3 regions of the Streptosporangium sp. DT93 genome follow, and region 1 is predicted to be linked to each of the others. Evidence: riboswitches for the same ligand, from Rfam matches in the RefSeq annotation. Region 1 holds a riboswitch; each other region holds the start of a gene.

Region 1 (2,193 bases):
GCGCCGGTGAGGACATTTCGTGCGCGGGCGACGATTCCGGGGCCTCGCGGGAGTCATCCTCATGGACCACCGGCCCCTCCGCGTCCGCGGGGGGTACGCCGCGACACACGACCCGGGAGACGACGACCATGCCCACGCCCACGACCCCGCAGCCGCTCGACCACATCTTCACCGCCCCGATCGAGAAGGACGGCACCTTCGCCACCTTCGTGACCGTGCCGGACTCGGCCGAGGTCCTCGGCACGAGGCGGGCCGTGAAGGTCGCCGGGACGATCGACGGCCACCCGTTCACCGCCACGCTCATGCCCTCGGGCTCCGGCCCGCACTGGCTGCCCCTGCGGGCGGAACTGTGCAGGCTCATCGGCAAGCACGCGGCCGGCGACGAGGTGGCGTTCCACCTCGACCGGAGGCTGAGCTGACCCGCCGGTCCCTCGCGGGCCCGGGGCGGTGTCTTCCCCGGATCCGGCCGGCCGGGTTTTCCGCCGAGCCGGAACGGGGGCACGGCGACCCGGGCCAGGGCCCTCCCGGGGGATCACCGCGGAAGAAGGCGCGGTGTGATGAAGATAACAAAAATCGTGATTTCCGAGGGCGCGAGTCCGGTGTGACGAGAGTCATATCTCGATCGCATAAATAGGCATCACGCAGCGGTAACGGTGAGATCAAGATGCCTTCTCGATCCCCCGTTTCGAGGAACCCTTTGCCGAAACGTGGCGATCGGAGTAACTTCTGGCTGCGCGACGTGCAAGCCATGCCGCCGCGGTGAACGACGGTCTTCGGGCCGTCTGCCCCAGAGAAATCCAACCGGCCACCGTGCCCCCGCAAGGGGCGACGTCATCGCGGTGGCCCGCCGAATTCATGCAGCCAGGAGCATGGAACCGGGGACCCAGAAGGCCCCTAACGGTGGCCAGGGGTGAATCGGCACATTTGTGTCGTAGGGCATCTTCCAAGCCCGAATCCGTCAGCTAACCCGGTAGGCATCAGTGGAAGCACCAAGGAGAAATCCTGTCTACCACCCCGCGCAACCCCCGTCTGTCACGCCTTTTCCGCCTTTCCCTGGGCGGCGTCGCCCTTACGTTGACCGCCTCGGCCGGAGCGGTCACCCTGGGACCCACCACGGCGCAGGCGATGACGGACAATCCCCCTGAGATTCTGGTCAGCGGCACGACCGGCGTCTCCGAGCAGGCCTCCGACACGGAGGCGGCGAGCGCCGGGGGTGCGAAGAGCACCGACCGGATCGCCAGGAACGTCAAGGTCAAGGCCAGGACGAAGAGGGCACCGGCCACGGCGAAGAAGACCGGGACGAGCAGGGCGGCACTGCAGAAGGTCCGGGCCGTCAAGGCCGTGACGGAGGCCAGGAAGCAGGTCGGCGATCCGTACCGGTGGGGAGCCTCCGGTCCCGGCGCGTTCGACTGCTCCGGGCTCGTCCGCTACGCCTGGCGCAAGGCGGGGGTGTCCCTCCCCAGGATCACGCAGAGCCAGTACCGGTCGATCAGGAAGAAGGTCTCGTGGAGCAGGCTGCTCCCCGGTGACCTGCTGTTCTTCAGCGGAAAGGGCCACGTCGGCATGTACGTCGGCAAGGGCAGGATGGTCCATTCGCCGAGTAGCGGCAAGACGGTGCGGATCGTGAAGCTGCAGGGCCACTACAGGTCCACCTTCGCGGGAGCGGTCCGTCCCGGCGTCTGACCCCGGGCGTCGCGACAGCGGCCCCGTCCCCCTGCCCGGGGGACGGGGCCGCTTCCGCGTGTTCGGCTACCATCGGCTCACATGTCCGTCCCGAACGGGTCCCCGCCGCGCGGATCCGTCCCGCGTGGATCCGTCCCGCGCGGACGCCGCGCCGTGCTCGCCGGGACGCTGGCGCTGCTGAGCGCCGGCCCGCTCACCGGCGCCGGGCCCCTGCCCGCCGGCCTCCGCGACCTCTGGCCGGACGGCACAACCGTCGTCCGCGGCCGGGACTCCGTGGTGGCCGGCCACCACGTGCCGCCCGCCGTCCTGCGGGACCTGGCCGCCAGGGCCGACCGGGCCTGCCGCACCGTCGCGGCCGTCTGGGGGCCGGTACGCGCGGTGGTCCTGTTCCCGGCCACCGACGCCGAGGCCGCGGCGCTCGCCGGGGCGCGCGCCACCCCCGCCCCGGCCTCGCTGGCCGCCCTGGCCACCGCCGACCGGGTCGTCGTCCTGCCGTCCGGCTACGCCAGG
Region 2 (2,193 bases), on a different contig from region 1:
CCGGGCCCCGGGTGCTGCGTCCCTCCGCGCGGGCGGCCGATCCGGCGGTGGCGGCGCGCCTGTGGGAGGTGTCGGAGGAGCTGACCGGCGTACGGTTCGCGGAGTCCTGAAGGCGGCCCTGAGCCCTGCCCGGGCATCGCCGGATCCGGTGCCCGGAAGGGCCTCGCGAGGGGTTTGAATAGGTTTTGAATAGGTTTACGAGGGGGTCGTCCGGCGCTCCCCGAGTTTTTACCATCGAAGGCCAGTTCGATGAAACGCGCCCTCGGTGACGTCCGGGGCGGGCGTCCCGGCACACCTCCGGAGACCTCTGCCCGCGCGAGGGGGAGTCGGCGTACCACGACCGGATCGCCGGGGGCAGCGGGATTCCTCGCCCGGCCGACCGGAAAAGCCCGGCCCCGGAAAGGGGCACGCGCAGGTCGCGGGAAGGGCGATCCATTCCCCTCCCCCGGGGGCGGAATACCCCTCCCTACCCTCCTGACCAGGGCCTACTGCCACGTGAAGGCAATATGTCTTGCTTGTAATCGTCTGTCCGGATGACGTAAGTTCATCCCGTTCATGGCAAATGTCTAGGTCTATCCAGGTCTGAGCATTGCCGTCACATTGCCCGACCGTGTCTCGTCGGAGCGGACCCCCTCCGCCCCCGGTGAGCACGGCCGCCGAATCCGCGAGGTCTGCGGAACCGGGGAACCACGTTCCTGGGGTGAATCAACGCATCCGTGCGTCGTAGGGCACTTCCCAGCCCGAACCCGTCAGCTAACCCGGTAGGTGGAATGGAAGCGACGCAAGGAGTCGAACCCCCATCATGACCGAGCACACCCCCACCCCCACCCGCACCCCCACCGCCCCCCGACTGGCACGCATCCTGCTCAGCGCCGCCGTCGTCCTGGCCGCCGGGGTCTCGGGCCCCGCCGCACTGGCCGACGACCACACCTCCCTGACCCCTCCCGCCGACACCAGGACCGCGGAGGTCTCGCAGGACGCCGGATCCGCCACCCCCCTGGAGATCGCGGCCCAGCGGCTTCCCAAGGTCACGGCCGCGCAGGTGCTGAACCTGGCCGCGCAGCAGATCGGCGTCCGGGAGAACTCCATGGGCGGCGGGACCAAGTTCCACCAGTGGTACATGTCCTCCCCCCGTGCCCAGGAGACCGCCGCCCGCGACGGAGGCAACATCTACGGCTACGCCAACGCCCCCTGGTGCGCGATGTTCGTGTCCTGGGTCGGCGAGATGGCCGGCATCCGGCCCACGATGGGCTGGGACGCCTACACCGTCACCCACGCCAAGTGGTTCGCGGAGAACGGGCACTGGGGCACCGTCCCCACCCCCGGCGCCGTCGTCTACTTCGACTGGCAGCAGGGCAAGAGCATCGACGGGATCGACCACGTCGGCTTCGTCAAGCAGGACAACGGGGACGGCACGATCACCACGATCGAGGGCAACACCGGCAACGGTGACGTCGAGCAGCTCGTCCGGCCCGTCTCCGAGGTCGTCGGCTACGGCTACCCGGTCTACGCCGGCTGACCCCTCCCATCCCCTCCCGACCGGCCGGGGTCTTCACCCGGCCGGGACGCACCCGTCGTCCACCGTGCCCGCCCATGACCGCCCATGACCGCCTGCGCCTGCCTGTGACCGCCCGTGCCCGCCGTCCCACCCACCAGGGAGGCGGGCCTCGCCGTGCGCGCCCTCCGGCCCCCACGCGGCCGTACGGGATCCCGTGCGCGTGAGCCGTACCACCCCAGCGCCGGCCACACCCCGCGGGTACGACGACACCCTCGGGCACGACGACACGCGGACGCCGACCGCAGGGCCGGGCACGACCGTACGCGGGCATGACCCGTACGCCGGGCATGACGGCAGGCGGGCACGGCGACAGCGAGCACGACGGCACGCGGGTGCGACGGCACCGCGACCGTACGGGGCATGGCGGCATGATGGCACGAAGGCGGGGCCCCGCGCTGGATCACACCCGGATCGGCCCCGGGTTGGGAGCGCGAAATGCCCTGACTGTATGCCCGTGTGATGGGAGCGCTCCCAAAACCCTATATGGGATGTATATCACCATTTAGGGCCTCTAGACCCCGCAAAACGCCTCGCATGTAACGGTTACGTTTCGGCGTATTGACGTGCTGGACGCCCATCGTCCACTCTTCGTGGGAGCGCTCCCAAAGCTCATTGAGGAAAGACCACATCGTGAG
Region 3 (2,193 bases), on a different contig from region 1:
CCCGGCTCCCGCACGGTCCATCCGGGGGCCGAGAGGGCGTCGGCCGTGACCTTGGGCTTGGCGGACGACGACGCCGGGGCGGCGCTCAGGCGCTCGGTCTCGACGGGCTTCTGCGGGCGCCCGGACTTGGCCAGCACGGTCTGGGGCGGCGCGGCCGGGTTGGCGTCCTTGCGACCCCAGGCGCCGGTGGAGAAGGCCACGGGGTGGTTCTTCCTGCCCACGCCGTCGCCCCATCGGGTGATGACGTACTCGACGTCGATGTGACCCATGCCGCCGTTGCCGTCCACGCCGAGCGTTCCGGTGTTGAACGTGCCGCCGGTCAGGTCGGCGAAGGTCTTGGCGTCGAGGTCGAGCATGATGCCCCGGTTGGAGGGCACTCCGGGACCGCGGTCGCCGACGAAGAACTTGGCCCGCTTGCCCTTGTAGAGGATGTAGCCCTCGGTGAGCAGCGGCCAGCTCGGACTGGCGATCATGCCCTTCTGCATCGGCCTGCCACTGGCCGGCAGGCCGGTGTCACCGGCGCGGCCCGAGGAGTCGTCCCAGAAGTAGGAGGCCGTGGTGGATCCGTGGAGCAGGACGGCCTCGACGCCGTCCTCGGGGCCGGCCACCGCGGGGGCGGTGGCGGCGAAGCCGGGGCTGAGGGGCGTCGCCGAGGCGACACCGGCGGAGGCCAGCACGCTCACCCCGGCGAGGGTGGCGGCGGCCAGGCGGTTTCTGCACGTGCCGAAAGAAAGACGCATGGGGGAAAGGCTCTTTCGCGAGGGAACGGGGCTACCGCGTGCGACACGCCGAAAAGGGGTGCACGGGTGATGGCGCGCTCATCGGAATGGGGACGTAACCGGATGAATCCAGTCGTTACGTAGAGCGCTACCGGGAGGTGCCGCGATCAGGCGCGGCGCGAAAGCTGTGGGGGACGGGGGGCGGGGGAAGGCTTCAGGGGGTCGGCGCGGACAGGGGGTGCACCGACGCGGTGACGCGGTCATCCATGAGGGGGTCTCCTCTCCATCTCGTCTACCGGGTTAGCTGACGGGTTCGGGCGGTGGAGTTGCCCTACCGCCGCATGTTCTCGGCGGATTCACCCCGGAAATTGGGTCCCCGGTTCCCGTGGCCCTGAGGGCTCTCGGGATTCGACGCCGGCCGATCGCTCCCTCTTGTGAAGGGCGGGTCACCGGCCGATAACAGGGGACACTACCCACCTAAACCAGACAAAGCAAAGCAAAGGCCACGAAAACCCTATAAGATCTACCTAGTTGGCAAAAAGTCCCCTAAAGCACTCAACATCTGGGTTCGCTCCAGCGCACGCCTCGTCGGCCCGCACCCCCGTGCGGCACGGGGATGCCGGGCATGCCGGGAACGGCGGACGCGGCAGGGGCACGGTAAAGGCACGGCGGGAACGGCAGGCGTGCGGCGGGGACGACCGGGACGGCACCCATGACCACGCGTGACGAGGGCGGCGGGGCCTCCGGCCCGTCCGGCGGCTCAGTCCCACCAGAACGACCAGGCGTTCCTGCCCTTGATCTGCTCGGCGTAGTCGATGAGGGTCCCCGCGCCCTGGACGATGCTGTCGGGGCAGAACGTCCAGTGCTCCGCGGCGACCTGCAGGGCGTGCTCGAAGGTCGTCGGCGGGGCCGCCACGCTGACGTCGAGGGTGTTGAACCCCATCCCCACCACCCGCACCCCGAACCTGTCCTCCCAGCTCCGCACGACGGCCGCGAGCGGGACCATCCACTCGTTGTGGTTCAGCGCGCCCTGCCAGCCCATGACGGCGAGGGCGTCGGCCCCGCGCTCGACCGCGACGAGCCCGAGCGGCGTCCTGCGCTCGGCCACCAGCCCCGCGTACCAGTCGGCGACCACCCCGGGGTCGGCGGCGGGCCTGCCGGCCGGCGCCGGGCCGGGGCACTCGGGGCCGAAGGGGTCGAGCAGTTCGAGCTGGTCGACGTGGGCCCTGGAGATCCAGTCGGACCACACCTCGGCCATGAACGCGTCCACGCGGTAGTTGTCGATCTCGGCGGCCGCGTCAGGGGCGATCTGACCTGCCGACCAGGGCTGGACGGAGTCCTCCAGCAGCACCGGCCACAATCCCGACCGCCCGTGCTCGGCCCGCAGCCGCGCCCAGTACTCCCCCGAGACCGTGACCTCGCTGAGCCAGAAGGCCGGACGGTGACGGATGGCGAGCTGAGCGTAACCGGGGTC

The links. A riboswitch is a leader RNA that binds a small molecule or an ion and turns the genes downstream of it on or off. The one in region 1 is predicted to bind cyclic di-AMP.
Region 2: another riboswitch for cyclic di-AMP. It lies ahead of ACLQ2R_RS38640 (CHAP domain-containing protein); the one in region 1 lies ahead of ACLQ2R_RS24255 (C40 family peptidase).
Region 3: another riboswitch for cyclic di-AMP. It lies ahead of ACLQ2R_RS31575 (hypothetical protein); the one in region 1 lies ahead of ACLQ2R_RS24255 (C40 family peptidase).

What each region holds. Positions count from the first base shown of each region.
Region 1 covers NZ_JBNCLF010000012.1:34,163-36,355, forward strand. The annotation lists gene ACLQ2R_RS24250 (DUF1905 domain-containing protein) at 129-419, shown strand; cyclic di-AMP (ydaO/yuaA leader) riboswitch at 836-992, shown strand; gene ACLQ2R_RS24255 (C40 family peptidase) at 1,126-1,683, shown strand; gene ACLQ2R_RS24260 (hypothetical protein) at 1,765-2,193, shown strand, end outside.
Region 2 covers NZ_JBNCLF010000034.1:51,042-53,234, reverse strand. The annotation lists gene ACLQ2R_RS38645 (oxidoreductase) at 1-110, shown strand, start outside; cyclic di-AMP (ydaO/yuaA leader) riboswitch at 645-783, shown strand; gene ACLQ2R_RS38640 (CHAP domain-containing protein) at 803-1,519, shown strand.
Region 3 covers NZ_JBNCLF010000019.1:3,742-5,934, reverse strand. The annotation lists gene ACLQ2R_RS31575 (hypothetical protein) at 1-740, opposite strand, end outside; cyclic di-AMP (ydaO/yuaA leader) riboswitch at 994-1,143, opposite strand; gene ACLQ2R_RS31570 (DUF4253 domain-containing protein) at 1,480-2,193, opposite strand, start outside.